DNA from 3 places in the Rhizobium sp. LARHSG275 genome. Region 2 is predicted to be linked to each of the others. Evidence: predicted binding sites of a transcription regulator. Region 2 holds the regulator's gene; each other region holds the start of a gene.
What was found. The regulator HrcA, encoded in region 2, represses chaperone genes, less so after heat shock. The targets are predictions, from matches to a motif close to GTTAGCACTCNCNNNNNGNGAGTGCTAAC.
Positions count from the first base shown of each region.

Region 1: ACIPSK_RS05755 (co-chaperone GroES) is a predicted target of HrcA. The motif match lies at 2,376-2,404, and genes of this name have one in related genera.
Region 3: groES (co-chaperone GroES) is a predicted target of HrcA. The motif match lies at 8,412-8,440, and genes of this name have one in related genera.

Region 1 covers NZ_JBIXJN010000004.1:29,140-39,459, reverse strand. Annotated here, with positions in the region: gene ACIPSK_RS05785 (hypothetical protein) at 1-228, shown strand, start outside; gene ACIPSK_RS05780 (cyclase) at 273-542, shown strand; gene ACIPSK_RS05775 (HD domain-containing protein) at 671-1,090, opposite strand; gene ACIPSK_RS05770 (DUF2934 domain-containing protein) at 1,096-1,422, opposite strand; gene ACIPSK_RS05765 (hypothetical protein) at 1,469-1,825, opposite strand; gene ACIPSK_RS05760 (hypothetical protein) at 1,935-2,225, opposite strand; gene ACIPSK_RS05755 (co-chaperone GroES) at 2,550-2,864, shown strand; gene groL (chaperonin GroEL) at 3,009-4,637, shown strand; gene ACIPSK_RS05745 (hypothetical protein) at 4,692-4,928, shown strand; gene ACIPSK_RS05740 (DUF6522 family protein) at 4,985-5,263, opposite strand; gene ACIPSK_RS05735 (HPP family protein) at 5,299-6,429, opposite strand; gene ACIPSK_RS05730 (LysR family transcriptional regulator) at 6,486-7,391, opposite strand; gene ACIPSK_RS05725 (hypothetical protein) at 7,658-7,969, shown strand; gene ACIPSK_RS05720 (hypothetical protein) at 7,942-8,220, opposite strand; gene ACIPSK_RS05715 (5-formyltetrahydrofolate cyclo-ligase) at 8,476-9,180, shown strand; partial or broken gene ACIPSK_RS05710 (hypothetical protein) at 9,205-9,410, shown strand; gene ACIPSK_RS05705 (GNAT family N-acetyltransferase) at 9,454-10,320, opposite strand, start outside.
Region 2 covers NZ_JBIXJN010000017.1:119,219-129,538, reverse strand. Annotated here, with positions in the region: gene dnaA (chromosomal replication initiator protein DnaA) at 1-885, shown strand, start outside; gene ACIPSK_RS22905 (saccharopine dehydrogenase family protein) at 1,022-2,104, shown strand; gene hemW (radical SAM family heme chaperone HemW) at 2,173-3,375, opposite strand; gene rdgB (RdgB/HAM1 family non-canonical purine NTP pyrophosphatase) at 3,385-4,029, opposite strand; gene ACIPSK_RS22890 (VOC family protein) at 4,030-4,446, opposite strand; gene rph (ribonuclease PH) at 4,451-5,170, opposite strand; gene hrcA (heat-inducible transcriptional repressor HrcA) at 5,299-6,387, shown strand; gene grpE (nucleotide exchange factor GrpE) at 6,499-7,131, shown strand; gene ACIPSK_RS22870 (nucleoside hydrolase) at 7,174-8,118, opposite strand; gene ACIPSK_RS22865 (Hsp20 family protein) at 8,396-8,821, shown strand; gene ACIPSK_RS22860 (BQ00720 family protein) at 8,869-9,126, shown strand; gene ACIPSK_RS22855 (DUF2277 domain-containing protein) at 9,500-9,766, opposite strand; gene trmB (tRNA (guanine(46)-N(7))-methyltransferase TrmB) at 10,016-10,320, opposite strand, start outside.
Region 3 covers NZ_JBIXJN010000009.1:43,619-53,938, reverse strand. Annotated here, with positions in the region: gene hisS (histidine--tRNA ligase) at 1-1,511, shown strand, start outside; gene ACIPSK_RS13755 (ATP phosphoribosyltransferase regulatory subunit) at 1,689-2,810, shown strand; gene hisG (ATP phosphoribosyltransferase) at 2,807-3,502, shown strand; gene ACIPSK_RS13745 (DoxX family protein) at 3,581-3,997, opposite strand; gene ACIPSK_RS13740 (glutathione binding-like protein) at 4,311-5,021, shown strand; gene ACIPSK_RS13735 (hypothetical protein) at 5,139-5,615, opposite strand; gene groL (chaperonin GroEL) at 6,342-7,985, opposite strand; gene groES (co-chaperone GroES) at 8,058-8,354, opposite strand; gene ACIPSK_RS13720 (TIGR01459 family HAD-type hydrolase) at 8,747-9,595, shown strand; gene ACIPSK_RS13715 (bifunctional riboflavin kinase/FAD synthetase) at 9,627-10,320, shown strand, end outside.

The DNA.
Region 1 (10,320 bases), on a different contig from region 2:
ACGAAACACTGGCTCGCTTCACCGATGCGCAAACAGATATTCGAACCGATCGGCGTCACGAACATTCGCACGTTTACGGATCCTCAGACGTCCAACCACGTCGGCCTGGTCATGGACGTTGCTGATATGGATAAGTTGATGGCCTTCATGCAGACCAAGGCGGCGGCTGACGCGATGGCGCATGATGGTGTCTTGCCCGAGAGCCTGGTGTTCCTCGTGCAATCGTAACACGCGTCTGAACCGAACTTGAAAACGCAACGCGGGAGGATGATATGACGACATTATTCGTGCGGCATGAGGTTTCCGACTATGCCACTTGGCGCAAGGCATATGATGCGTTTCATCAGGTCCAGAAGGCCAACGGGGTGACGGCGCAGGCCGTTTATCGCGCCATCGACAATCCGAACGATATTACCGTCACCCACGAGTTCGCCACGTTTGAAGCGGCGCAGGCATTCAGCAAGTTGGACGAGCTGAAGACGGCGATGCGTACGGCAGGTGTGCTCGGCGCGCCGACGATGTGGTTTGCCAACAAAGCATGAAATGGGCCAAAATGGCCTCCGCCGCTGTGCCACGGAGGCCGCCGGCTCTCGATGCATGACATGAAGGCGGGTAGTGGACGCTTGCCCGATTGCCGACCTTGGTGACAGTGCCGGCGAACGGCGTAAAATTATGATCCGCTCGTTATGTCGCGCAGGAGATCCAGTCCGCGCTGGTATTTTTCCGTTTTCTTGCCGGCCTGTTCGGCCTGCCGGAGATTGTCTTCCAGATCGGCGCGTTTGACGGGCAAGGACAGCGGGTTTGATGCCGCACGCCTGACGAAGTCGTCGTCCGGCTCGTCCGGCCGCCGTGTCAGAGCATTTACCGCGGAGATGATCGCCGGCGGAAAGCCTTCCTCTCTCAGCCTGTCGAGCGTCCAGCCGCTGCCCTTCTCGACGACGTCATGAAGGTAGGCAACCGTTCGTGGCTCGTCGCCGGAAACAAGAAGGGCTACCCGCTGGCAGTGCTCGAAGAACGGCTGGCCGGTCTTGTCTGACTGACCTTCATGGGCCGTAAGTGCAATCTGGATGGCATGGTCGAGATGCTGCATGACGATTACGGCCCTTCGGTCTTCCTGATCTTCCGCGTGGAAGGCTTTTCGCCCGTCGTCATCTCGATGTCAGGCACCGGAGCCTTGGCGGCCTGGCCAGGCCTCGTTCTTGGCCGATCGAAATCGCCGCTTTCACCGGCGCCCTGAAGCAGGGCCGCATCATCCCTGTCGTCTTCATCGAGCAGGTCCTGCAGCGTCTCGTGCTCATCCTCACCGGCCAGTTCGTCGCAGGCTTGCAGCCAATGGCGCTTGTCGGCGCCCTCCGGGCGGCCCTCGGCCTCCCAGATTTCGTAGGCGCGCTGGCGAATCTGCTCGTGCTTGTCTATAGCCATGACCTTCTCCAAGCGCATTGGGATGAGCCGTCCGAAGAGCGACCCTTCAAGGCGTGTTGATGGTTGGAAGGAAATCCTCCACCTGTTTGCGTTGATCCTTTGGAAGCGTTTCCACCCGTTCCTTCCAGAACCGTTCGGCCTCCGGCGAATCCTTGTCCCAGTGGCGAACATCGGTGATATTGTCGTCGATCATGGATCGGCGGTGGCCGCCGAGGCTAAGATATTCCTTTGCAAGCTTCAGGCTTGGGGTTTCGGTGCCGCTATCGCGATCTGATGCCGACCTCGCGTTGCACAGGGCGTTTGCCAATGCCCTTTGGCGATCGATCTCGGCCCGTTCGGTATCGGCGGACCGCGCGTCGTCCGTGCCGCTCTCTGGCGGCACGTTGGATCTAGAAGTCGTCATGGATCACCTTTCGATGTTGTGATCCAATAACCTCTGCAAACGAGGAGAGTTCCGCGCGCGCGTAGAGAATGATTTGGGCGGGTGGCAAGCCGCATCGCCCGGGGCGCGATCAATGCACGGCCATGCTCACCATCCGATAAGGGTGCACGGCTTCGAATTGCGAGATCATCGCCGTTGCCTGCTGCAATACCAGCTCGGCATTTTCCGGATCGTCACGGGCGAGTTCGTCGGCGTTGACACGGATCGCTTCGGCCATGTTGTTGGAAAGTGCCGCAAAATGCGTATTGCCTTCGACAAGGGCCTCACGCGCCGTGTCCTCCAGCGTACGAGCGATATCGACGAAGATTTCCTCGCGTTCCTCGATACTGAGGTCTTTGATTGGTTTGGTGTTCTCTTCCATGTCACTCACTCCTAAAGACGTGGGACGGTGGCCGAGCTCATCAAGCCTCGGCCACCACAGAACTAGGAATGGCGAAATCCGGATTCAAGCCTCAATGCCATTCGCCTTTTTATTCGAACGCAGGAGCGGATTGTCTGTTCCCTGTCGGGCGTTAGCAGTCTCCGACGGAGAGTGCTAATTTTTCTTTCGTCGCCTCTTGAAATTGCTGAACCCTCGAACCAGATCATTCGCGCAAGGCGCGCGCGCGAACCTGCACCCGCCCGGATCGGTTATCCGGTCCGGCCGCGGGAACAACGTCATCATTGTTTGTCGATGGAGGAAGATATGTCGTTCCGACCGCTTCATGACCGCATTCTCGTCCGCCGGGTCGATTCACAAGAAAAGACAAAGGGCGGCATCATCATTCCAGACACCGCCAAGGAGAAGCCGCAGGAAGGCGAGGTCATCGCCGTCGGCCCCGGCGCGCGCAACGAAGCCGGCCAGATCCAGTCGCTCGACGTTAAGGTCGGCGATCGCATCCTGTTCGGCAAATGGTCCGGCACCGAGATCAAAATCAATGGCGAAGACCTGCTGATCATGAAGGAAAGCGACGTGATGGGCATCATCGAGGCCCAAGGCGAAAAGAAGCAGGCCGCCTGAGGTCCCTGCTAACATCGGTCGATGCTGGAGCGCTTCAGCTTTTCATGGAAACGCAGAACCGTTCCAAGCTTTTATTTTACGCAATTCCGAGCGAAAACGCACTTTTCCTGGAATTGCTCTGGCTGGCTATGAAGGAGTGAGGACATGGCTGCTAAAGAAATCAAATTCAGCACCGAAGCCCGCGAGAAGATGCTGCGTGGCGTCGACATCCTGGCCAACGCCGTGAAGGCGACCCTCGGCCCGAAGGGCCGCAACGTCGTGATCGACAGGTCGTTCGGCGCGCCGCGCATCACAAAGGACGGCGTTTCGGTCGCCAAGGAAATCGAACTCGAAGACAAGTTCGAAAACATGGGCGCCCAGATGGTCCGCGAAGTTGCTTCGAAGACCAGCGACATCGCCGGCGACGGCACCACGACCGCAACGGTGCTGGCCCAGGCAATCGTCAAGGAAGGCGCCAAGGCCGTTACGTCGGGCATGAACCCGATGGACCTGAAGCGCGGCATCGATCTAGCGGTCGCGGCCATCGTCGCGGAACTGAAGGCCAACGCCCGCAAGATCTCCAACAATTCCGAAATCGCCCAGGTCGGCACAATCTCCGCCAATGGCGATGCCGAAATCGGCCGCTTTTTGGCCGATGCCATGGAAAGGGTCGGCAATGATGGCGTCATCACGGTCGAAGAAGCCAAGACCGCCGAAACCGAACTCGAAGTCGTCGAAGGCATGCAGTTCGACCGCGGCTATCTCAGCCCCTATTTCGTGACAAATGCCGACAAGATGCGGGTCGAGTTCGAAGACCCCTATATTCTCATCCACGAGAAAAAGCTCTCCAACCTGCAGTCGATGCTGCCGGTTCTCGAAGCCGTCGTCCAATCCAGCAAGCCGCTCCTCATCATCGCTGAAGACGTCGAAGGCGAAGCGCTTGCTACCCTCGTCGTCAACAAGCTGCGCGGCGGCCTCAAGATCGCTGCCGTCAAGGCGCCTGGCTTCGGCGACCGCCGCAAGGCCATGCTCGAAGACATCGCCATCCTGACCGCCGGCACCGTCATCTCCGAAGATCTCGGCATCAAGCTCGAATCCGTGACGCTCGACATGCTCGGCCGTGCCAAGAAGGTTTCGATCGAGAAGGAAAACACCACAATCGTCGATGGGTCAGGCGCCAAGACCGACATCGAAGGCCGTATTGCCCAGATCCGCGCCCAGATCGAGGAAACCACCTCCGACTACGACCGCGAGAAGCTGCAGGAACGTCTTGCCAAGCTCGCCGGCGGCGTTGCCGTCATCCGCGTCGGCGGCTCGACCGAAGTCGAGGTGAAGGAGAAGAAGGATCGCGTCGACGACGCGCTTCATGCAACCCGTGCCGCCGTCGAAGAGGGCATCTTGCCCGGCGGCGGCGTAGCGCTGCTGCGCGCCGTCAAGGCGCTCGATAATCTCAATACGGCCAACCAGGACCAGCGCGTTGGTGTGGAGATCGTCCGCCGCGCGGTCGAGGCGCCGGCTCGCCAGATCGCCGAAAACGCCGGTGCAGAAGGCTCGATCGTGGTCGGCAAGCTGCGGGAGAAAAGCGAGTTCTCCTATGGCTGGAACGCTCAGACGGGCGAATATGGCGACCTCTATGCCCAGGGCGTCATCGATCCGGCGAAAGTGGTGCGCACCGCGCTTCAGGATGCGTCCTCCATCGCCGGTCTGCTCGTCACGACGGAGGCCATGATCGCCGAAAAACCCAAGAAGGACGCCGCTCCGCCAATGCCTCCCGGTGCCGGCATGGATTTCTAAAAAGGCTGCCGGCCCGCCCGCACCCCCGGGCGGGCCATGTCTAAGGGAATAGAGATGGTTCAAACGATCAAAAGCCGATCGCAGGTACCGCTGGACTCCCGCGATCTCGACATCTGCCAGCAGGTCTTCGACAAGATCAGATCCGATTACCAGGTGGCAAAGGACAGCGACGAAGCCGAACGAATGGCGAGCATCGTCATCGAACTCTACCGGCAGGGTGTGCGCGACCCCAATCACCTGCAGTCGATGGTCGAGGCGGCCCGCGGCCTCTTCGAAACGAGCGATCGGTAGGAAATGCGGTGCCTGCGGGTCATAAGCACCGCGCGGGATCACACTTAACGATGATGTCAGCGTGGATGCCGTCCGGAGGATTTACCCCGAAGAACGGTCATCTGCTCCTGCTGCACTTCATTTTCATCGTTCAAAACAGCTTGCCAAAGCCTGTTGCCGAGCCGAAGCGACACCCGTTTCGTCCCCTCGTGTTCAGCTGTGCCGATTTCCACGGAGCTGACGACGGAACCATGGCGCATGTGGCGGCGAAGATCGGCCAGCGACAATCCGAACCGCTCCGCCAGTTCCGATGATTCCAGGATAAAATCGCCATTTGAATCGCGCTCGATCAGCACCGACTTCTTCTCCAGCTAAGCTCCACGTCCACGCCTCAGGCCACCGCCGCAATAGCATTGTCCTCCTTTGGCAGCAGCCGCGCCACTGCGCTCAGGAGATCCGTCTGCGATATCAGGCCAAGAATGCGGTAATCGCCATCGACAATGATAACGGCATGCGTGCGCCCGTCCGTCAGAACGGGCAATAGCGACAGAGCAGGATCCAACGGTCTAGCCACCGCCGGCCTCGAGATCGCATGGGCGATGGTCTCAGTGCTCATCGACAACTCCCGTAAACCGACAGCGCCGACGAGACGGCCTTCTGGATCCTTCACCGGCAGTGTACGGATATTATGCTTGAGCAGAAGGTGCCGAGCGGCATCCGGTTCCGAAGCCTCCCCAATGGCGATCACGTCGCGCGACATGATATCGGCACAGCTGATCTTGCCGTTTGAGCGGATGGCCGCTTGCAGCTCGACCTGCTGCAGCAGCCGGCCGAGGTCTGCCCGGTCGATATCGAAAGTCTCGTCAAGCGCTTCGAGGGCCGCATCGACATCTTCCTCGCGGAAACCCACACGCACCGCAGACGGCAGGTCGATCGTCTGATGGGTGTTCTCCGCCGGCTTTGGAACGACGTGCGGATAATTCCGCTTCGACAGCCTGTGGAACAGCAGGCCAAGACCGACGAGAATGCAGGAGTTCAAAGCGACGGGCACGAAGGGAAAGAGGAACCCCCAGCCGGCAACGACAGGGCCGCCGAGCACGGCGGTCAGTGCGGCGGCACCTCCTGGCGGATGAAGGCACCGCGTGAAGGACATCGCGCCGATGGCAAGCGAAACGCCGACGCCGGTCGCGACGATCGGATCACGAATGAAATAGGCGGCAATGATTCCCATCAGAGCCGAAATCGTATTGCCGCCGATGATCGACCATGGCTGCGCCAGCGGGCTTGCCGGCACCGCGAAAAGAAGCACCGCGGACGCCCCCATCGGCGCGACGATCAAGGGAAGATGCGGTCCCTGTCCGAACAGATAGCCGCTGATGACGCCGGTGAAACCGATGGCCAGCAAAGCGCCGAGACATGCAATCAATCGCTCTCGTAAGGTCGCACCGGCCAGAATAGGTGAGAACAAACGGAAGCGGCGGAAGCGGCTCGGTCCCAGCTTTGGGGAAACGGGATACTGCATGACAAGACCAATTTTAAGCGAGGATTATCTGGCGGCGAAGGAGAAAGGCGTGCGGACTAGTTTGTTGTCAACCGGGGACCTCTGCCTTTGGTCGCGCTGAGGACTTCGTGGAATGCGTTGAACGCGCTGGGGCGATCATTCCTGCGATAGACGAGCAGCGTCTCAACGAGCCCCAATTGATGGGTCTGGACAGGCGTCGGCCAGTGCATGAGGTCAAGGACGGATCGCGGCATGACACCCGCCGTATTCCCGGTCGCAACGCTCGCCAGGATCGCGTGGTAGGAACCGAGCTCGCTCGTCGGCAGCGCGCTCGATTTGCGCGCCCAGTTTTCGGCGATCCTGCGATAGGTGCAGCCGGGCTCTAGAGCGGCGAGTGATCCGACACGCAGGTCTGCGGCGGATTTGATGGAGGGATGCCCGGATGGCAACACAATCAGCAGCTCTTCGACGAAGATCGGCTCCATCTCCAGCGCCTTGAGTTCAGCATCGAAACCTGAATCCTCCTCGCGCATCGTCTTGGGTGGGCGGGCAATCAGCGCGCAATCCAGCACATCGGAGAGAACGTCGCGGGCAAGATCGCGGGAGGCCCCCATCGTCAGATGAAGTGACACATCAGGCCACATCTGATTGAATTGCGTCAGCGCCGACGGCAGTCTGCTTGCCGCCGTGCTCTCCATGGTGCCGACCCGCAATATTCCCGATGGGGCGAGAGGCCGCACGGCCTGGCGCGCTTCGAGCGCAAGCGCCATAAGCCGGTTCGCATAGGCAAGAAACGTCTCGCCCTCCCGTGTCAGCGTCATCTTCTTGCCGTCACGGCTGAAGAGGGAAACGCCGAGGTCCTCCTCCAATTGCTGGATGCGCGTCGTCACATTCGACGGCACCCGCCCTACAGCCTTGGCAGCCTTGGTCACGCTGCGGTCGCTGGCAACGGCGAGGAATATCTCGATCGACGAAAGGTCCAATGAAAAGATCTCGTTTCCGAAATTAAGACGATAGATAATTCTCTATATAAAAATCATCATGCCAACTCAAGCCGGTTTCGGCGTTGAACGAAAAACGCCATCCGCGGACCGGACAGGCAAGCGATTGCCGAAAAAAGGATCGCGACGCCGAGGAAATAGCCATGCAGGCGGCGACATTGCCTCCGTCGGATGAGCATTTGCGGGTTTGAGGCTGGCATGCGGTTTGCGTCTTCCGGACGATCTGCAGATCGATCGGCGACGACCACATGTTGCACCTTGTCTTGACCTGTCTTCTTCTGAGCGTCGCTTCTGGCTTGAGCATGCGCCGTTTTCTGCTGCCGTATTTCTCAGATGGCGATCTCGCCGAGAAATCCGCCGCAGTGACCATCGTCGCGAGCGCCGTCTTTCTGGCGGCAATCGCTTTCACCGTCTCCGATCAGAATCTCTGGGCAAAATCTGCCATCCTGATGCTCGGCCTTTCGCTGGCGGTCATGTTCGACGATGCGAGACCCAGGCTGACAATCGCCCTCTCCGCCGTCAGTTTGGCGGCCTATCTCGGGCTGCGTTCGATTAGCTGAGCCATCCCACTTCCAGGGGATAATGCCGTCTTGTTGGCGGTGCCGAAGCCCTTATCGAGATGCTGCATCCAGAGACGAAAGTCATTCGTCAGCAACGCCACATCGTACAGCCATTCCGCGCGCAGAAGCTCCCAACGACTTGCTTCCCCATTCTCAAGCAAGGCGCGGACTCTTTGCCGCAGCTTTTCGAACGCCTCATCACGAGGAAAGGGCGCAAGGCGGCGCAACGCGGGATGCAGTCGGTTTTCCATGAAGTTCGCTCCTCAACAATCGGTGCATGTTGATAATATATCGTATTACGATATACTTTCAAGATGCCTTGAGTGGAAGCCGAAGGTTTGGGCGCGGGGAAAGCAACCCTCTTGGATTTCGGCGCCTGAAGCCCGTCCCACTGACAAAAGAGATTTCAGGTCACGCGAACACCGATCTCTATTGAAGAATGGTATCGCGCTGTTATTCTCTATTTGAATATGAAATGAGGACGACGAACAGAAAAGAAACGCTCCATGAGTGACGATGTCAGGAAAATCATTGCCGATGGCTACGCCTCACCGGCCTGCTTCATGCACGAGGTCGATCCGGTTTACATGGGGCTTGAGTCGCACCCGGAAGCTGTCCGGAAGTGGCGGAAGGCTGAACGCCGTCGTCTGATAGAGCGCCGGACGCTGCTCGGCGCGAATGAGCGGGAGCAGCGAACATCTCTGATCCGCCATCATCTGGATCGGCTTTTGCCGAAGATCGCCGGCCGCAACGTCAGCCTGTACTGGCCGTTTCTGGGTGAGCCGGACCTTCGCGGCTGGATGCAGTCGGCGGCAGCTTGCGGCGCCACCTGCCTGTTGCCAGTGGTGACGGAAAAAAGGACACCCCTCAGCTTCCGCTCGTGGAGCGTCGGCGAGGAACTGACACGCGGCATCCTGAACATCCCGGTTCCGCTTCGCGGCGAAGAGCGCTTGCCCGATATCGTCGTCGCGCCGGTCGTCGGATTCGACGCGCAATGTTATCGGCTCGGATTCGGAGGCGGCTATTTCGATCGAACGCTGGCCTCTCTCCATCCCCGGCCTTTCGCGATCGGCGTCGGTTTCGACTTCCAGGAGATCGACACCATCCGTCCTCAGGACCACGACATCCCCATGGATGCGATCGTAACCGACGTCGAAATCCGATTTCGCCAAGGCGTTGGCTCCCTTGCCTCGCGGATGTTCGAGGGTTAGCTGATGGATATGAGCAGACGAGCGATGATCATGGACGGGGATCTGTAAGAAAGATCTGGTCGCAGTGGTATGGGTGGCATCCTGTCTTGCCGATCGATGCCTCAGTGTTCTCGCTCGAGACCGTGTACCGCTGGGAGAGCTCGGTAGCGTTCTGAGAATACCACTCGCTCCGGCCCGAATTCGAACGTCAGCAGGTTTTGACCTGCCTCCACCTCTGTCCCTGCGCTTGATGCATGGCGAAGGCCGGTTGCGTCGGCGCCTATCCGGCCTGCGTCAACCGAGTGCCTGGCTGACGAGCGCATAGGTCCTCGGCTCGTGCCCCGCTTGATGTCCCGGAACCGGGAGCCAGGGGCCGCCGAGCGACATGGTCGTCACGATATCGTGGACAGGAAGTCCGCAGCGGGAGAGGAAATCGGAAAAACTTCCGCCCTGCTCGCGTGTGTCGAGGCGCAGGAACGCCCCTGCATGCTCGGCCGCATGCGGGCGGACGACGGCGATCGCGTCCGCGTCACTGCACGCAACAATGGGACCGATGACATGGCCACGCCCGAACCGCCGGCAAAGCGAGAAAGCCTCGATCCAGCCGGCGCGGGTCAATACGATGCCTTTGGAGTTTGCCATCAGCCTGGCCAAGAGCAGCTTACGATCGGTGCCGAAGGCCACGCAATCCAGTTCGGCGATCGCTTCCAGATCGCTGGCCTCAACTGCCCGTATTGCGGCACCGGGCGGCAGCTCCACACCCGGCGGCGATATCGCTTCTCCCTGGCATTGAAAGACGAGCGCCTCGCGAACAAAGTTCAGGGAATGATAGAGACGTCGCGCTGCGCGCGTCGCATTCAGCCCGAGGTTCCGCCCGGCGACCTGCTCCAGCGCGTGGCCCATGAGCCATTGCCCGGCGCCATTGGTTTGAAGACGCGGCGAGGTGATGACCATACCGATCGTGGCAAATTGGGCATCGTAGGGAAACCACATCGCAGAGCCCAGGATGCGGCCGATTTCATCGATCGCCACGATACCCTGGCCGAATTCCCGCAAGAACTGCCAGTCTTCGCCACGATGCGGCCAGGCGACGGTCATCGACAGCGCATGCAACTTGTCGAGGGCAACGCTGTCGATCCCGGCGATATGTGTCTCGAAACT
Region 2 (10,320 bases):
AAGACCCACCTGCTGCAGGCGGTCGCCAATGCGGCGGTGCAGAACCCCAGGGCTCTGCGCGTCGTCTATCTGACGGCTGAATATTTCATGTGGCGCTTCGCCACCGCGATCCGCGACAATGATGCGCTGACGCTGAAGGATTCGCTGCGCAACATCGATCTCTTGATCATCGACGACATGCAGTTCCTGCAGGGCAAGATGATTCAGCATGAATTCTGCCATCTCCTGAACATGCTGCTCGACAGCGCCAAACAGGTCGTCGTTGCGGCCGACCGTGCGCCCTGGGAGCTGGAGTCGCTCGACCCCCGCGTCCGCTCGCGCCTGCAGGGCGGTGTCGCGATCGAATTCGACGCGCCGGATTACGAGATGCGTCTCGAAATCCTCAAGCGTCGCCTTGCTGTCGCCCGGCTCGAAGATCCGTCGCTGGAAATTCCAGCCGAACTGCTCCAGCATGTCGCCCGCAACGTCACGGCCAGCGGCCGCGAACTTGAAGGCGCCTTCAACCAGCTAGTCTTCCGCCGCTCGTTCGAGCCGAACCTGTCGATCGAACGCGTCGACGAACTGCTCGCCCATCTGGTCGGCTCCGGCGAGCCCCGCCGTGTACGCATCGAGGATATCCAGCGCATCGTCGCAAGGCACTACAATGTCTCGCGCCAGGAACTGGTCTCGAACCGTCGCACCCGCGTCATCGTCAAGCCGCGCCAGATCGCCATGTATCTGTCGAAGACGCTGACGCCGCGCTCCTTCCCGGAGATCGGCCGCCGTTTCGGCGGGCGCGATCATACGACCGTGCTGCACGCCGTGCGCAAGATCGAAGAGCTGATTTCGGGTGACACCAAGCTTTCGCACGAAGTCGAGCTTCTGAAGCGGCTGATCAACGAATAATCGGCGGGTTTTCCAAAAAATCGACGGCCGGAAGCGATTCCGGCCGTTTTCCTTTATAAGTTTTTTATTCTATACCTCCCGCGCATCACGTGCATATCAAAGACTGAAGCGCCAAAACGGCGCGTGGGAGGAATGAATGAGTTTTGAAAAGATCGCCGTTCTCGGCCTGGGCAAGGTCGGACGGCTGGCGGCGACGCTTTTGCATGAAGGCGGCTTCGAGGTCATCGGCGTCGATGCGCAATTGCCGCTGAGCGACGTCCCTTTCAAGTGCCGCACCGGCGATATCTCCGATCTCCAGGTGATCGGCGAACTGCTCTCGAATGTCGAGGCTGTGCTCTCCTGCCTGCCCTACCATTTGAACATCGAGCTGGCGCGCGCCGCCCATCTTGCCGGCATCCATTATTTCGATCTGACCGAAGACGTTCCCACAACCAATTTCATCATCGAGCTGTCGAAGACATCACGTGGCCTGATGGCGCCGCAATGCGGCCTGGCGCCGGGTTTCGTCGGCATCGTTGGCGCAAGCCTCGCCGACGGTTTCGATCGCTGCCGGTCGATCCGCATGCGTGTCGGTGCCCTGCCACAGCATCCGACCGGACTGCTCGGTTACGCCTTCAACTGGTCGCCCGAGGGCGTCGTCAACGAATATCTGAACGATTGCGAGGTCATCGAGGGCGGCGTGCGCAAGCTCGTCTCGCCGATGGAATGGCACGAGACGGTCTATGTCGGCGGCGTCAAGCTCGAAGCCTTCACGACGTCGGGCGGCCTTGGCACCATGTGCGACACCATGCTCGGCAAGATCGACAATCTCGATTACAAGACCATGCGTTATCCCGGCCATATGGAGCTGATGAACTTCTTCTTCCACGAGCTGTTGATGCGCGACAAGCGCAAGCTCGCCGGCGAGATTCTGACCGAAGCCAAGCCGCCGGTTGAAGACGATGTCGTCTATGTCCATGTCGCCGCCGAGGGCACCGAGAATGGCAGCCTGCGCCGCAAGGAATTCGTGCGCGCCTATTACCCGATCGAGATTGCCGGCGCGCGCCGCACAGCGATCGCCTGGACAACGTCAGCCTCCGTCGTTGCCGTCATCGAGATGGTCCGCGACGGCCTGTTGCCGGCGACCGGTTTCCTGCACCAGGAGCATATTCCGCTGGAGATGTTTCTGAAGACGCCGACCGGCAGCCTCTTCAAGGCGGGCGCCACCGGCCATGGCTGAGACATGCCCTCAGGTGCGGCGGCAATATCGATGCCGCCGCGCTGCAAATCCATCGAGCCGTACGGACGTCAGCAGGCGAGGTCGGCGACGACGGAATCGAGGATTAGCATGCCGGATGGTGTGCAGCGCAGGCGTGAATTGCCGATCCGCTCGATGAATTTGTGCTCGAGCAGGAATTCCTCGCGCTTCGGGTCGAGGTCGCGGCCGGAAAGCTGCTGCCAGCGGGCGAGATCGACGCCTTCCCTGAGCCGCAGCCCCATCAGCAGCAGCTCGTCGGACTGTTCCTCGAAGCCGAGCCGCTCCTCGTCGAGAATGCCGTGCCCATCACGCTCGACCATGTCGAGCCAGGCTTCCGGCTTGCGCTCGGTGGCGGTCGCGAGCTTCTCGGGGCCACGCGTCAGCCGGCCGTGAGCGCCTGGGCCGATGCCGGCATAATCGCCGTAGCGCCAGTAGGTCAGGTTATGCCGGCTTTCAGCACCCGGCCGGGCATGATTGGAAACCTCATAGGCCGGCATGCCCTCGCGCGCCGTGATCTCCTGCGTCGCCTCGTAGAGCAATGCCGATTGCTCGCCGTCCGGCACGACCAGCTTGCCGGCCTTGTGCAGGCCGTAGAAGGGCGTGCCTTCCTCGATGGTCAGCTGATAGAGCGAAAGATGGTCGACCGCGTAGGAGATCGCCTCCTTCAACTCCTTTTCCCACTCCTCGACTGTCTGGTCGGGCCGGGCATAGATCAGGTCGAAGGACATGCGCGGAAAGATGTCGCGCGCCAGCCTTATCGCCTTCAGCGCGTCGGCGACATCATGCAGCCGGCCGAGGAATTTCAGATCCCGGTCGTTCAGCGCCTGCACCCCAAGCGAGACGCGGTTGACGCCGGCTGCTCGGTAGCCGCGGAAACGTTCGGCCTCGACGCTCGAAGGGTTGGCCTCCATGGTGATCTCGATGCCATCTGGCACATGCCAGTGCCGCGCAATGCCGTCGAGAATGGCGGAAACCGTTTCCGGCTTCATCAGCGACGGCGTGCCGCCCCCCAGGAAGATGCTTGTCACCGTCTTCGGCCCACTGAGCGACCGGACCGCCGCCATCTCCTTCAGGAAGGCAGATGTAAAACGCTCCTGGTCCACCGGCTGGTGGCGCACATGGCTGTTGAAGTCGCAATAGGGGCACTTCGCCGCGCAGAAGGGCCAATGCACATAGACGCCGAAGCCCGGCTCGCCGGTATCAGGCAGCAGGGCCGCATCGCGCGAAATGCTTGGCGTATCGAAATTGCCCACAGACCGACTCTATGCCTCCAGGCAGGTTTCGACAAAGAGTTTGAAGGCACGGGCCCGGTGCGACAGCGCTTGCGGCTTGCCGACGTTCCAGCCGTGTTTTTCCTCGCCGCTCATTTCCCCGAAGGTGATGTCGTAGCCCGCAGGCTGGAACACCGGATCGTAGCCGAAACCCTGCGTGCCGCGCGGCGGCCAGACGACGCTGCCTTCCACCTCACCGCGGAACAGCTCCGTATGCCCATCCGGCCAGGCAAGGCAGAGCACGCTGATGAAACGCGCCCTGCGCTGTTCCGGCTTTGTCGCGCCCGCATCCTGCAGCGCCTTTTCCACCTTCGCCATCGCCATGTCGAAATCGCGCGTGCCGTGAGATGTCTCCGCCCAATTGGCGGTGTAGACACCAGGATCGCCGCCAAGCGCGTCGACCACCAGCCCGGAATCGTCCGAAAGCGCCGGCATGCCTGATGCATTGGCCGAGGCGACCGCCTTGATCATCGCATTCTCCTCGAAACTGGTACCCGTCTCATCCGGTTCGACGAAATTCAGTTCGGCGGCCGATTTGGCGGTGAAGCCGAGCGGCCCGATCAATTCCTGGATCTCGCGGATCTTGCCGGCATTGTGGCTGGCGACGACGATGGTCTTCGTTTCAAGCTTGCGCATTCAGATATCCTGTTCGATGCCCCAGATTTTAGCCTCCGCGCATTCCAGGCTGTTGCCGGCCGGATCGCGGAAATAGATCGAGCGGCCGCCGTTCGGCCAGCGCACCTCGGATTCGATCGCAACGCCCGCCGCCGACAGCCGTTCGGCCATGGCATCGATATTGCGGCCGGACACCCGGAAACAGGCGTGGCCTTGGCCGTTCGTGCCGTGCGGCGGCACCTGCAGTGCTTCGGGTGCCGGCGGCTTCACCGTTTCCTCGGGATTGAAGATCAACAGAACGCCGGGTCCACAGCGGAAGAAGACATGCCGGTTGGCGGCCCGCGCGATCTTTTCAAGCCCGAGAACGTCTTCGTAAAACGTCTCGGCCTTATCGAGATCCCGCGCATAGAGCGCCGTTTCCAACATGCCTTCCAGCATGGGTTCATCCTTCGACGGCTTGCTTCTGCAGCGCCACGAGTTCGCCGATGCCGTTTCTGGCCAGCTGCATCAGCGAGGTGAATTCGCCCTCACTGAACGGCGTGCCTTCGGCGGTGCCCTGGATCTCGACGATCCCACCGGTGCCCGTCATGACGAAGTTCGCATCGGTCTCGGCCGAGGAATCCTCGAGGTAATCGAGATCGATCACCGGCTGGCTGGCAAAGATACCGCAGGAAATGGCGGCGACGTGATCCTTCAGGACCCGGTCGACCTTGATCATGTTGCGGCTTTCCATCCATTTCAGGCAGTCGTAAAGCGCGATCCAGCCGCCGGTGATCGAGGCTGTCCGTGTGCCGCCATCGGCCTGGATGACATCGCAATCGAGCGTGATCTGCCGTTCGCCGAGCGCCTGCAGGTCGACAACGGCGCGCAGCGACCGGCCGATCAGCCGCTGGATTTCCTGGGTGCGGCCGCCCTGCTTGCCGGCGGCGGCTTCGCGCTTCATGCGTTCGCCAGTCGCTCGCGGCAGCATGCCGTATTCGGCCGTGACCCAGCCCTTGCCGGAATTGCGCAGCCATGGCGGCGTCTTTTCTTCGAGGCTCGCCGTGCAGAGTACATGCGTATCGCCGAATTTCACCAGGCAGGAGCCTTCCGCATGCTTGGAAAAATTGCGCTCGAACGAGACCTTGCGCATCTGGTCGATTTTTCTGCCTGAAGGCCGCATTCTTATCTCCTGGGGTTTATTTGACCGCTTCTACGATTGGCGGCGCTCATTTGCAAATTCCCTTTTGCCACGGGTGTGAGTTTGACTTACTTTTCGGGAAGTATCATCAGCATGGGTTTGAAAGCTTCATGGGCATCAGGTCGACGTCGGTTTCGGATGCCGTAGCTGCGCTGGACGAGCGCTCCAGGGAAATTTTTCGTCGCATCGTCGAAGGTTACCTGGAAAGCGGCGAGCCGCTCGGTTCGCGCAACCTGTCCCGTATCCTGCCGATGTCGCTGTCGCCGGCCTCGGTGCGCAACGTCATGAGCGATCTCGAAGAGCTCGGCCTGATCTATTCGCCGCATGTCAGCGCCGGCCGGCTGCCGACCCAGATCGGCCTGCGCTTCTTCGTCGATGCCTTCATGCAGGTCGGCGACCTCTCCGCCGAGGAGCGCGCCAACATCGACCGTCAGCTGCGGGCCGAAAGCGGCGGCAATCCCGTTGAATCGATGATGAACGAGGCAAGCCGCATGTTGTCGGGCATTTCGCGCGGCGCGGGCCTCGTCATCACCTCGAAAAGCGATCCGGTGCTGAAACATGTCGAGTTCATCCGGCTCGAACCGACAAAGGCGCTGGCCGTGCTCGTCGGCGATCATGATCAGGTGGAAAACCGCATTATCGAGCTGCCGGCGGGCGTCACGTCCTCGCAGCTGACGGAGGCGGCGAATTTTCTCAATGCCCATATGTCCGGCCAGACCCTGCCGGAGCTCCGCAAACAATTGAGCCGCCTGAAGGACGACGTCCGTCACGAGCTCGATGCCCTGTCGCGCGATCTGGTCGAGCGCGGCATTGCTGTCTGGGCTGGGAGCCCGGATGAGGGGAAGCCGACGCAGCTGATCATCCGCGGCCGCGCCAACCTGCTCGAAGGCCTCGCCGGCGCCGACGATCTCGACCGGCTGCGGCTGCTGTTTGATGATCTCGAGAAGAAGGACAGCCTGATCGAGATCCTCAATCTCGCCGAAAGCGGCCCGGGTGTGCGCATTTTCATCGGTTCGGAAAACAAGCTCTTCTCGCTGTCCGGCTCATCGCTCATCGTCGCGCCCTATCGTGACGACGACGATCGCATCGTCGGTGCCGTCGGCGTCATCGGCCCGACGCGGCTCAATTATTCCCGCATCGTGCCGATGGTGGACTATACAGCCCAGCTCGTTTCCCGCCTTTCGCGCAATCAGCTTTGACGCAGCAACCGCCAAGCACGCGGAATTTTCGCTTCTTTGTCACGCAGACTTGATTTTTTTCGGTCAAACCTCGATATCGGGCGCATCTGAAGACACCAACCGGAGACCGTCATGACCGATGACACGACGAAAAACGGACCTGACGCAACTGCGGCCGATGCCGCAGCCGACGCTGCCGCCTACGTCGAGAACGAAACTGCGCAGCAAGAGCCCGCCCAGCCGGACCCAATCGAGCTTCTGAAAGCCGAAAACGGCGAGCTGCGCGACCGCTATTTGCGCCTTGCTGCCGAGATGGACAATCTGCGCCGGCGCACCGAGCGCGAGGTAAAGGATGCCAAGTCCTATTCCGTCGCCGGCTTTGCTCGTGACATGCTCGCCGTCTCGGACAATCTGCGCCGCGCGCTCGATGCCATCCCTCCGGAGACCAAGGCTGCCGCCGATGCCGGCCTGAGCACGCTGATCGAGGGTGTCGAGATGACCGAGCGCGCCATGCTGTCGGCTCTCGAGCGCCACGGCGTTCGCAAGCTTGAGCCGGTTGGCCAGAAGTTCGATCCGAATTTCCATCAGGCAATGTTCGAGGTGCCGAACCCCGACGTGCCGAACAATACGGTCGTGCAGGTCGTGCAGGCAGGCTTCTCCATCGGCGAGCGCGTGCTGCGCCCGGCCATGGTCGGCGTCGCCAAGGGCGGCCCGAAGCCGACCGAAGCCGAAACCAACTCCGTCTTCGACGAGAAAGACGCCTGATATCCCTTCCTTCTGCCTCGTGCAGAAGGAAAAGCCGAAGCGTTAGATGCGGGCGAAGCGTTCGATCAGCAGATCGAAAAAGCCATCCGCATCGACATGGCGCATGACCTTGGCGTTGCGCTTGCGCTCGGTCACATGCCACCAGTCGACGACCGTCATGCCGACGGTGAGTTCGGACTGGACCTCGATCTCGACATTGCAGTCGCGGCCCTGGAAAAGTTCCGGCTCCAGCAGGTAGGCGACAACGGTCGGGTCGTGCAGCGGCCCGCCGTCGGAACCGTATTTCTCGATGTCGAAGCGTTCGAAGAATTCCAGCATCTCGACCATGGCCTTTGCCGGCGCCGTGCCGATCTCGGCCATGCGTTTCACCCGGTCCTTGCGGGTCAGCAATTGATGCGTCACATCAAGCGGCATCATCACGATCGGAACGCCTGAGCGGAAGACGATATCGGCCGCCTCCGGATCGACATAGATGTTGAATTCGGCCGCCGGCGTGATGTTGCCGCCCTCGAAGAAGCCCCCGCCCATCATCACCAGTTCGCGGATGCGGGGGACGATGTCGGGTGCCTTCTGAAAGGCCATGCCGATATTGGTGAGCGGCCCGAGCGTGCACAGCGTCACCGTGCCTTCCGGCTCGCGGCGCAACGTCTCGATGATGAAGTCGACGGCATGGCTAGGCTGCAGCGCCATCGTCGGCTCGCTGAGTTCCGGACCGTCGAGGCCGGTCTTGCCGTGCACATGTTCGGCCGTCACCAACTTGCGGGCGATCGGCGCGTCGGCGCCGGCGAAAACCTTGGTCTCCGTCCGGCCGCAGAGTTCGCAGACGATGCGCGCATTGCGGCTGGTGAGCGGAAGCGGCACGTTGCCGGCGACCGTCGTGATCCCCAGCACTTCCAGCTCGTCGGGACTGCCGAAGGCCAGCATGATGGCGGCCGCGTCGTCCTGGCCAGGATCCGTGTCGATGATGATCTTTCTTGCGCTTGCCATTCCGATCGTTCCATCCTCGCACTGCGTGTTACCGGGCATGCACCGATTTCTTCACGTCCCGTCACAAATCAGCACAATCCGCGCGGACATGTTTTGATGCGAGGCAGCAGCTGCTTTGTCAAGGAAAGAGCCTGACGTCAGCTTAAAATTGAGCAGGTGGCGCCGACACGTCGTGCCCCATGCCTTGCAGCGCCAGGCTCTTGTCCCCATATTAGCGGCATCCGGATGCTGCACTGAAGGTCCGGGATGGTCGCTTGCGCCAAGGACTTGAAAAGAGATGAGCCGCATTACCCCTTTCGCCAGCCCGCTGCTTCTGGGCTTCGATGCCATGGAAAAGACGCTGGAGCGCATTTCCAAGACGAGCGACGGATATCCGCCTTACAATATCGAACGCATCGGCGCCGACAGCGGCGCGCCGGAGCGTCTGCGTATCACCCTTGCCGTGGCTGGCTTCAGCGAGGAGGAACTCGATGTCTCCATTGAGGAGAACCAGCTTCTCATCCGCGGCCGCCAGGTGGAACAGGGCGAGCGGGACTATCTCTATCGCGGCATCGCCGCTCGCCAGTTCCAGCGCACCTTCGTTCTTGCCGACGGCATGCAGGTGCTGGGTGCGGCCCTGAAGAACGGGCTGCTCTCGGTCGATCTAATTCGCCCGGAACCTGCGCGCATGGTCAAGAAAATTAACATTTCGGTCTCACAGTAGCACAACGGTTTGTCGAACCGTTGGTCCCTTCTCCCGGAGGAACAGGAATGTTGATGAAAGAAGCCACGTCTCACTTGACCAAATCCGAGCTTGCCCACATCGGCAACGGCGAGGTCGCCTATATCAGAAAAATGCGGACCGATGAGGTCGCCAAGTGCTTTCCCGAGGCGCCGGATATCGATCCGACCGTCGATCTTTGGGCGCTCTTCGGCGCCGACGGCACGCCGATCCTGCTGACGGACAACCGCTCCAGCACTTTTTTCAAGGCTGCCGAGGACGAATTGAAGACGGTCAGCCTGCACTGACCGTCAAAACCGTCAGCTCCGTTTCACTGCTTGCGGCGCACGGTCGCTCTATTCGATTTCGCTGCGATCGGGACGGATGTCGCGACATATGCGCGTAGCCGTCTTCCGGCGCCGTACCTGCGATGACGTTGAAAATTCCAGGATCCGGTAGCAACTGAATGAATCGAACTCATTGAAGATGCCGACCTCTCATCGGGAACTAAGCACTCTGGCCAAGAAATTATGGGCAAGCTACGCTTGGCATTCTTGTGCCGCTTGAGCAGATTTTCCTGATTTGAATCCTGACAAGCCCAAGGGTTGTCCGCTCCGGGCCGAGACCCGTCAGTAGACCAGTTGAGGCGTGATTGAGATCTCCTATCCGTGCCAGGCTCTCTCACCCGAACCGGACCGCCGTTCTCGCGCGCGCCTTTGCCGCTACCTCCTCGCGATCACGAGGAGGTTGGGACGTTTCCATCGAATCGAGCAGCTCGCGGGCGCATGCCGCGATCGAACTGACCGCGCGCTCGAATGCGACCTCATTGCGCTTCGACGGTTTGGTCGTTCCGCTCACCTTCCGTACAAACTGGAGCGCCGCATCGTGGATCTCCTCGTCAGTCGCCGGCGGATCGAAATTGAACAGGGGTTTTATATTTCGGCACATGACTTGCTCCCGGTCATTTTCTCTTCCATTTGAGAGGAGGGGTGACCAGCACAGAAAATAGTCACGTGAGCGCTAATGGCAACCGGTCTAACGGCTGAACTCTACGCGCCGCATGAGGGCGCAGCTCTTACGGTTCGGTCTGTTGTCGTTGTCGGCTTTAAGCCGGATGCCGGAAATCCGTCGGCCAGCGTCCGACGCGATTGCTCACGCGAAGAACATCGCGGCGCGTTCGCCGACTTGCGGGCAGCCTCAGATCTTCCTGAATGTCAGATAGGCCGAAGACCGGCCCTCGCGCCGCGCCTTGGCCTCGTAGCGTGTGCTCGGCCAGCCCTCATAGGGGGTCAGCCAATCGGCTGCATTGTCGGCCATCCATTCGAAACCGCCATGGTCGCGGCATTTCATCAGCGTCCAGTTCACATAGGTGTCGATGTCGGAGGCGAAGCAGAACAGGCCGCCGGGCTTCAACACGCGATGAAAGCGGCCGAGATTGGTCTTCGAGACGAAGCGCCGTTTCCAGTGCTTCCGCTTCGGCCAGGGGTCGGGATAGAGCAGAT
Region 3 (10,320 bases), on a different contig from region 2:
AGCAGAAGAAACCGCAAAAGCTCAAGGCCCGCCTGCCGCGCGGCTTCGTCGACCGGACGGCCGGCGATATCCGCGCCGTCAACGAGATGACGGCAAAGATCCGGGAAGTCTATGAGCATTATGGTTTCGATCCGCTCGAAACGCCGCTGTTCGAATATACCGATGCGCTTGGCAAGTTTCTGCCCGATAGCGACCGGCCGAACGAAGGCGTGTTCTCGCTGCAGGACGATGACGAGCAATGGATGTCGCTGCGTTACGACCTGACGGCGCCGCTCGCCCGTCATGTCGCCGAGAATTTCAACGAGATCCAACTGCCTTACCGCACTTATCGCGCCGGCTACGTCTTCCGCAACGAGAAGCCGGGCCCGGGCCGTTTCCGCCAGTTCATGCAGTTCGATGCCGATACCGTCGGCGCGCCTGGTGTTCAGGCCGATGCCGAAATGTGCATGATGATGGCCGATACGCTGGAAGCCCTCGGCATCAAGCGCGGCGATTATCTCATCCGCGTCAACAACCGCAAGGTTCTGGATGGTGTGCTCGAGGCGATCGGTCTCGGCGGCGACGACAAGGCCGGCCAGCGGCTCAACGTGCTGCGCGCCATCGACAAGCTCGACAAGTTCGGCCCGGAAGGCGTGGCATTGCTGCTCGGTCCCGGCCGCAAGGATGAATCCGGCGACTTCACCAAGGGCGCTGGTCTCGATAAGGAGCAGATCGACAAGGTGCTGTTCTTTGTCGGCATCACGGACTATGCCGAAAGCGCTCTCCGTCTCGCCGAGCTGGTGGCGGGAACCGCCAGGGGTGGCGAAGGCGTCGAGGAGCTGAATTTCATCGGTGCGCTGGTGACCAGCGCCGGCTATAGCCCTGACCGCATCAAGATCGACCCCTCCGTCGTGCGCGGCCTCGAATATTATACCGGCCCGGTCTATGAGGCCGAACTGACCTTCGACGTCACCAATGAAAAGGGCGAGAAAGTCGTCTTCGGTTCGGTCGGCGGCGGCGGTCGTTATGACGGCCTCGTCTCCCGCTTCATGGGCCAGCCGGTTCCGGCGACGGGCTTTTCGATCGGCGTCTCCAGGCTGATGACGGCGCTGAAGAACCTCGGCAAGCTCGGCGCCAGCGAGGTCATCAAGCCGGTGCTGGTGACCGTCATGGACGGCGATGTCGAGGCGATGGGCCGCTATCAGAAAATGACGCAGGAACTGCGCGCCGCCGGCATCCGCGCCGAGATGTTCCAGGGCAACTGGAAGAAGTTCGGCAACCAGCTGAAATATGCCGATCGCCGCGGCTGTCCCGTCGCCATCATCCAGGGCGGCGACGAGCGCGCGACAAGCGTCGTGCAGATCAAGGATCTGATCGAAGGCAAGCGGCTCTCCGGCGAGATCGAGGACAATGCCAGCTGGCGCGAAGCGCGCGTGGCGCAGGAGACGGCGCCGGAAGCCGACCTCGTCGCCAAGGTCAGGGAAATCCTTGCTGCGCAGGCCGAGGATCGGAAGAGGGCAGCGGATGCGTAATAGACCCCTCCCCAACCCCTCCCCACAAGGGGGAGGGGCTTCAAGTGGCGCCGCTGTGCCCAACTCCACGTTTGCTTCATCGAGGGCGCTCTCAATTTTTTTCGGCGATCGCCGCGAGTTAGTCCCTCCCCCCTGTGGGGAGGGGTTGGGGAGGGGACTTTTCCCAGGAGCGACACAATGCCCCTAATCAATCTCCCCGAATTCGCCAACGACCTCATCGCCGAATTCGATGCGCGCAACGCCGAGCGCATCGACACGCCTGTCATTCAGCCGGCCGAACCTTTCCTTGACATCGCCGGCGAAGATCTGCGCCGCCGCATCTTCATGACGGAGAGCGAAACCGGCGCCAGCCTCTGCCTGCGTCCCGAGTTCACCATTCCCGTCTGTCTGCGCCACATCGAGACGGCGACCGGCACGCCGAAGCGTTACGCCTATCTCGGCGAGGTTTTCCGCCAGCGTCGCGACGGCGCCAATGAATTCTATCAGGCCGGCATCGAGGATCTTGGCGATATCGACCTGTCAAACGCCGACGCCCGCGCCATCGGTGATGCCACCGGCATTCTCGCCCGCCTGCTGCCGGGCCGGCGCTTAGCCGTGACATTGGGCGACCAGGCAGTCTTCGAGGCGGTCGTCCAGGCGCTCGGCCTGCCGCTCGGCTGGCAGAAGCGCCTGATCCACGCCTTCGGCAGTATGACGCAACTGGAAGCACTGCTTGCCGGCCTCGTCAGCCCGCAATTCGTCACCGGGCTGGACGACGATATCGCCAGGCTTGTTGCATCAGGCGACGAGCAGGCGCTGGTCTCCCATCTCGAGCGGGAGATGCAGAAGACCGGCTATTCGACGAATGCCGGCCGCTCGGCCCTGGAGATCGCCCGACGGCTCAAGGAAAAGCTCATCCTGTCCGAAACGCGCCTCGACGATGCGGCCTTCCACGTGCTGGAAGAATTTCTGTCCCTCGACGTGCCGCTGGTCAATGCTTCCGCAGCCCTTTCCGGTTTCGCCGATGCTGCCGGCCTGAAACTCGGCAATGCGCTTTCCCGCTTTAATGGCCGCGTTGCAGCACTTTTCAATGCCGGTGTCGATCTTTCCTGCCTCGACTACCGCGCCGCTTTCGGACGGCCGCTCGATTATTACACCGGCCTCGTCTTCGAGGTGACGGTGGAAGGTTCAAGCGCGGTTCTGGCCGGTGGCGGCCGTTTCGACCGGCTCCTGACCTTCCTCGGTGCGACGGACCGCATCCCGGCCGTCGGCTTCTCCTTCTGGCTCGACCGCATCGAAACCGAAAGGGCAGCCGCATGACCATCACCATCGCGCTTCCCTCCAAGGGCCGGATGAAGGAAGACGCTTCGGCGATCTTCGAACGTGCCGGCATGACGATTTCTGCGGTCGGCAACGATCGCTCCTATCGCGGCCGCGTCGAAGGCTGGGATGATGTGGAGATCGCCTTCCTCTCGGCTTCCGAAATCTCCCGTGAAATCGGCAATGGCACCGTCGATTTCGGCGTCACCGGCGAGGATCTGATGCGGGAGGGTTTTGCCGAGGTCGACAAACGCGTCGAATTCTGTGCCCGTCTCGGCTTCGGCCATGCCGATGTCGTCGTCGCCGTGCCGGAGATCTGGTTCGATGTCGACACCATGGCCGATCTCGTCGATGTCGCCGCCGATTTCCGCGCCCGCCACGGCCGACGCCTAGCCATCGCCACCAAATACTGGCGGCTGACCCAGCAGTTCTTTTCGAGCCAGCACGGCATCCAGCTTTATCGCATCGTCGAAAGCCTGGGCGCTACCGAGGGCGCTCCCGCCGCAGGCTCGGCCGATATCATCGTCGATATCACCTCCACCGGCTCGACGCTGCGCGCCAATCACCTGAAGGTGCTCCAGGACGGTGTCATCCTGCATTCGCAGGCCTGCCTCGTGCGTGCCCGCAAGGAAAACCACGCCGGTGAACCCGCCGTGCAAGCAATCATTGAGGCAGTGCGCGCGGCCCTCTGATCCCGGCCATTCAGGCACAAGAAAACCCGCCGTCGGATGACGGCGGGTTTCGTATTTGCGGGAGGATGTCTGCTGGTATCAGGCGGCCACGTAGGCGCCGCGGCGGGCATCGAGCGAGTAGGCGCCGGCACCGACGGTGGCGAGCAGTATGTACGCGCCGGCCAGCGTGATATTCTTCATGACCATGATCTGGTTGAGAATGTTCACGAGTTCCGTGCCACTTGCGTAGGGCAGGTGGAAGGCAATGCCCGTGAAGACACAGAAGGCGGCGAGCAGCCAACCGGCAATGCGGACCTGGAAGCCTGTGAGAACCGCAAGGCCGGCCAGCAGTTCGAAAAGGCCTGCGACATAGGCCAGCAGGGATGCTGCCGGCAGGCCGGCACCGGCGATCATGCCCGCAGTACCGGCAGGATCGGTGAGCTTCATGAAGCCGGAAAGGATGAACATGAAGGAAAGCAGGATACGGGCAATCAGGATGATGACGTTGTTCGACATGGACGTTGTCTCCGTTTCAAGGACTCTGGAGATCTTGGTGCCCCGGCACCGCTTCGACCTCGGATGCCTCTATGTCGCTCTTTTCTCGCGTTGTGGAAAGATAAACGAAAGGGGACACTTCGTTCACTAATATGGAACGATCTCCAAAGCGCGTCGCGTCCGACTGCATTCATGCGACGCGCTTAGATCTTTGTTGTCATGCATGTCGTTGTCCCAAAACCGCTGCGCACTTTTGGGCGACATGCATTGGCTGCCCCCGCTTGCCTTTGCCAAGCCGGGTCTTTTATGGTCGGCTGATAACATGGAGAATCCGATGGCAGATCTTTCCGCATTTCCGATCACGACGCGCTGGCCGGCGAAAAATCCCGATATCATCCAGCTCTATTCCCTGCAGACGCCGAACGGGGTGAAGGTTTCCGTCGCCCTCGAAGAGCTCGGCCTCCCCTATGAACCGCATTATGTTTCCTTCGCCGCCAACGAGCAGAAGTCGGCGGAATTCGAATCTCTCAATCCCAACGGCCGCATTCCGGCGATCATCGATCCGAACGGGCCGGACGGGAAGCCGATCGGCCTTTTCGAATCCGGCGCCATTCTGCTTTATCTCGCGGAGAAAACCGGCAAGCTCATCCCTGCCGATGCCGCCGGCCGATATGAAACTATCCAGTGGGTGTTTTTCCAGATGGCGGGTATCGGCCCGATGTTCGGCCAGTTCGGGCATTTCTACAAATTCGCCGCCGACAAGGTCGCCAACAATTCCTATCCGGTGGAGCGTTATCGCGATGAATCCAAGCGCCTGCTCGGCGTGCTCGAAGACCGGCTGAAAGGTCGCCAGTGGATCATGGGCGATCAGTACACAATCGCCGACATCACCACCTTCACCTGGGTTCGTGGCGCCGACATCTTCTATGGCGGCCGCGAGGTGCTCGAGTACGCGACATTCCCCGCCGTCTCGGATTGGCTGGAGCGCTGCATCGCTCGTCCGGCAAGTGCCAGGGGCCTCAACATACCGGTCAAGCCGGAGTAACGAAAAGATAGCTGGAAAGTAGAAAGGCCGCCCTCGCAGACGTCGGGGGCGGCCATTGATTTTGCTTCTCCGGCTTATTGCCGACGACCGAATAAAACGATGCAGCAATTCAAAATGCTACAGCGTCCTTCGCGCGTCTGAAAAGCTGCGCGGCGCTGTCGTGATCTGCCTTGCGCCTTCCTGCTTGAAGCGCGGAAAGACGAAAACGCCGGCCATGCTGCCGCTGTATTTCTGCTCGAGCCCCTGGGACTCTCCCATGCAGAAGAGCGGCTGGCGAAAGCCGTTCGGCATGATGATCGTCGTCGAAAAACAGAAGGAGGAGCAGAGCGTCGCCGCCTGCTCGAACAGCTCCAATATGTGGCTGCGGTCCTTGGCATCATAGCAGCGGATCAGGCCGAGCAGCCCGCATTCCTGTGCGGTAAGGCCGTGCAGCATCGCGCTCCATTCGCCGAGACGGAGCATGCCGCTGGAAAAATTTCCAGTCCAGGCTTCGGAAACGGAAAACTGCGCCAACGTCTTATGATTTTGATTGGCGTCATCAAGCGAGCTGGGTGTCAAAGGTACGCCTGCATTGGCTCTGGCGATGTTAAACAAGGCGTTCCCCCGTTCGGATGCGGCTCCTCGGCCGCACGCTCGGCAAACACAAAGAAACAGGATCACGCAGCAGCGGGCATGATGCCCGCGCTTACCTTCGGCGGTTATTGCCACGGCCATCTGGCCTCCGTAACCGGAGCCCTCGAAGCCGAACGTTAACGTATCGCTTTCCGCGCTCCGGCCTCGTCTATTGGCGAGAATTATCGCCGGGCGCGGTTGAAGTGCAGCGCGGATTTATAGGGGCTTTTGGACAAACGGCAACGGCTTTTTCAGGGGTATTCGGATCGGCCGCTTTTCTTAGGATGTCTGCATCTTCGGCCTATTTCGCGAGAATTGGCATGGGAATATCATCCTTGAGAGCTTTGCAAACGTTTTCACTCCACGTCGGGCCGGAAATGTTGCTGTGATCTCTCGCATGTCGGCGAGCTGATAAATACGCAGGCAGCGCAAGTTCAGCGCAAGCTTCGTGCCGGGGCCCGCAGGAGAGAACTGCGCAGGCGTTCGTCGGCTATGCAAATTACTATGCCGCCCGTCGAATCGCTTTGGGCAAAAGAAAAGGGCGACCCGAGGGCCGCCCTTCCTGTTCCGGATGCCGGAATGGTAGTCAGTGATGGCTTTCGCCTATCACATCATGTCCATTCCGCCAGTTCAGCGCGCTTGACGCGCTGAACCATCTTTAAATGATGGGCGGATTCATGAACGATGCTGTGAAAGGCCGTTGGCCTATCACATCATGTCCATTCCGCCCATGCCGCCCATTCCGCCCGGCATGCCGCCGCCGGCCGATTCTTTCTTCGGCAGTTCAGCGATCATGGCTTCGGTGGTGATCAGCAGCGATGCAACAGAAGCAGCGTTCTGCAGCGCCGTGCGAACGACCTTGAGCGGGTCGACGATACCCATGGCGATCATGTCGCCATATTCGGATGTCTGGGCGTTGTAGCCGAAGTTGTCTTCGTTCTTGTCGAGGACCTTGCCGACAACGATCGAGGCTTCGTCGCCTGCGTTTTCAGCGATCTGACGAACGAGCGACTGCAGGGCGCGGCGAACGATGTTGATGCCGGCTTCCTGGTCGTCGTTTACACCCTTGACGGTGATCTTCGTGGAGGAGCGGAGCAGAGCGATACCGCCGCCGGGGACGATACCTTCCTGAACAGCAGCGCGCGTCGCGTTGAGCGCGTCGTCGATGCGGTCCTTCTTTTCCTTCACTTCGACTTCGGTCGAGCCGCCGACGCGGATGACGGCAACGCCGCCGGCGAGCTTGGCAAGACGTTCCTGCAGCTTCTCGCGATCGTAGTCGGAGGTGGTTTCCTCGATCTGGGCCTTGATCTGGGCAACACGACCTTCGATGTCGGACTTGGCGCCCGAACCGTCGACGATCGTGGTGTTTTCCTTGGAGATCGAAACCTTCTTGGCACGGCCGAGCATGTCGAGCGTGACGGATTCGAGCTTGATGCCGAGATCTTCGGAGATGACCGTACCGCCCGTCAGGATCGCGATGTCTTCGAGCATGGCCTTGCGGCGGTCGCCGAAGCCAGGCGCCTTGACGGCAGCGATCTTGAGGCCGCCGCGCAGCTTGTTGACGACGAGCGTTGCGAGGGCTTCGCCTTCGACGTCTTCAGCGACGATGAGGAGCGGCTTGCCGGTCTGGACGACGGCTTCGAGAACCGGCAGCATCGATTGCAGGTTCGACAGCTTCTTCTCGTGGAGGAGAATGAAGACGTCTTCGAGGTCGGCGATCATCTTTTCCGGATTGGTGACGAAGTAGGGGCTGAGGTAGCCGCGGTCGAACTGCATGCCTTCGACGACCTCGAGTTCGGTTTCGGCAGTCTTGGCTTCTTCGACGGTGATGACACCTTCGTTGCCGACCTTCTGCATGGCTTCAGCAATGTCGAGACCGACCTGCTTGTCGCCATTTGCCGAAATCGTGCCGACCTGTGCAACTTCTTCCGAGGTCGAGATCTTCTTGGCCTTGGCCTGGAGATCCTTCACGACGTCGGCAACAGCAAGATCGATGCCGCGCTTCAGGTCCATCGGGTTCATGCCGGCTGCAACGGCCTTGTTGCCTTCGCGAACGATCGCCTGGGCAAGAACGGTTGCAGTCGTGGTGCCGTCGCCGGCGATGTCGTTGGTCTTCGAAGCAACTTCGCGGACCATCTGGGCGCCCATGTTTTCGAACTTGTCTTCGAGTTCGATTTCCTTGGCGACGGAAACGCCGTCCTTGGTGATGCGCGGAGCGCCGAAGGACTTGTCGATGATGACGTTACGACCCTTGGGGCCGAGCGTGACCTTCACTGCATCGGCGAGAATGTCGACGCCGCGCAGCATCTTTTCGCGCGCGGTGCGGCCAAACTTGATTTCTTTAGATGCCATATTAGTAACTCCTGAATTCGAGTTGTTCGGGCAAAACGCCCGTCAGCCATTTCGGGAAAGCAGGTCGGCCGATCAGCCGATGATGCCCATGATGTCGGCTTCCTTCATGATCAGCAGGTCTTCGCCGTCGATCTTGACTTCGGTGCCGGACCACTTGCCGAACAGGATGCGGTCGCCAGCCTTGACGTCGAGTGCGACGACCTTGCCGGACTCATCGCGTGCGCCGGAGCCGACGGCGACGATTTCGCCTTCCTGCGGCTTTTCCTTGGCGGTATCGGGAATGATGATGCCGCCCTTGGTCTTGGCTTCGGACTCAACGCGGCGAACAACGACGCGGTCGTGAAGGGGGCGGAAGTTGGTGCTTGCCATTGTCTAATCCCTCGATCGAATGACATTCGCGGGCCGGAGTGGCCCACATGGATAGATGTTAGCACTCCCTTGCGGTGAGTGCTAGCGACGAGCATTTAGGGATGGCTCCGAAAGGAGTCAATGAGAGCAATCACGAATTTTTGTGCCGGAATTGTGAAGAGGCCTGAGAATAGCCTGAGATTGCGGCCGAAACGCCGGCGCGGCCAACCTTTGCCGAAGTCGTCCGCCGTCGGCGATCTGCCGTTTCGGGATAATCGTCAGACCCTTTGCCGATCCCCGCCGTCGGATCGCGTTCGAGTTCTTCGCATGGGCCGGGCAGCGAAGAAAATGCCTTGCCATCGTCTTGCGCGTTTGCAATGTCACCGGTGATTGAAACAAATCGGGAAATCGGAATGGCCAGGCGGATAGAATACTTCTCGGAGATATCAGGTCGATATGATGTGGTGCTCTGCGATGTCTGGGGCGTCGTTCACAACGGCGTCGATCCGTTCCCGAAGGCGGCAGCCGCCCTTGAAGCGGCGCGCGAGAACGGCGTCGCCGTCATCCTCATCACCAATTCGCCGCGCCTTTCCTGGCAGGTGGTCGAGCAGTTGCGCCAGATCGGCGTTCCCGACAACGCCTATGACAGGATCGTCACATCTGGCGACGTCACGCGCGGGCTGATCGCCGAAGGGCCGAAGACCGTCTTTCTGCTCGGCCCCGAGCGCGACAAAGCGCTTCTCGAAGGCATTGGCGTCGAACGCCGGCTGGCGGGCGAAGCGCAATCGCTCGTCTGCACCGGCTTTTTCGACGACGAGACGGAGAAGCCGGAGGATTACACCGATATGCTTCTCGATTTCAAAGCCCGCGACGTGCCGATGATCTGCGCCAATCCCGACCTCATTGTCGAGCGCGGCCATCGCATCATCCCCTGCGCCGGCGCCATGGCCGCCTATTACCAGCAGCTCGGCGGAAAAACCCGCATCGCCGGCAAGCCGCACCGGCCGATCTACGAGGCAACGCTTGCGACTGCCCGCGAGCTTCGCGGCGATTTCCCGGTCGAGCGCGTGCTGGCGATCGGCGACGGCATGCCGACCGATGTGCGGGGCGCCTTGAATTACGGCCTCGACCTCCTCTACATCAGCGGTGGTATCCACGCCAAGGAATATACTCTCAACGGCGAGACCGACGAGGCGATCCTCAACGCCTATCTCGAACGGGAAAACGCCGCGCCGAAGTGGTGGATGCCCCGCCTTGCATGAAGACACGCCTTGCATGAAGAGAAGCCAGCCGATGACCGTCTTCCACCGCAATGAAACCCGCGAACCCTTGCCCGCCCATCTGAAGGGCGGCGTCATTGCCATCGGCAATTTCGACGGCGTGCACCGCGGCCATCAGTCGGTGCTGAACCGAGCGCTCGAAATCTCCAAGGCGCGCGGCATCCCCGCTTTGGTGCTGACCTTCGAGCCGCATCCGCGCACGGTCTTCCGGCCGCAGACGCCGGTCTTTCGCCTGACGCCCGCGCCCCTGAAGGCCCGCATCCTGGAAACGCTGGGTTTCAGCGCCGTCATCGAATACCCCTTCGATTACGAATTCTCGCAGCGCTCGGCCGATGATTTCATCCATTCGATCCTGAAGGATTGGCTCGGCGCCTCCGAAGTCGTCACCGGCTTCGATTTCCATTTTGGCCGCGGCCGCGAGGGCGGTCCCGCCTTCCTGATGAATGCCGGCCAGACCTACGGCTTCGGCGTCACCCTGATCGATGCCTTCCGCGACGAAAACGCCGATGTCGTCTCTTCGAGCCATATCCGCGCGCTCCTCAATGAGGGCAATGTCAGCGAAGCCGCCGGCATGCTCGGTTACCGCTATACGGTGGAAGCCGAGGTGATCGACGGCGAAAAGCTCGGCCGCCAACTCGGTTTCCCGACGGCCAACATGCGCCTGCCGCCGGAGGTCGATCTTGCCGCCGGCATCTACGCCGTCCGCT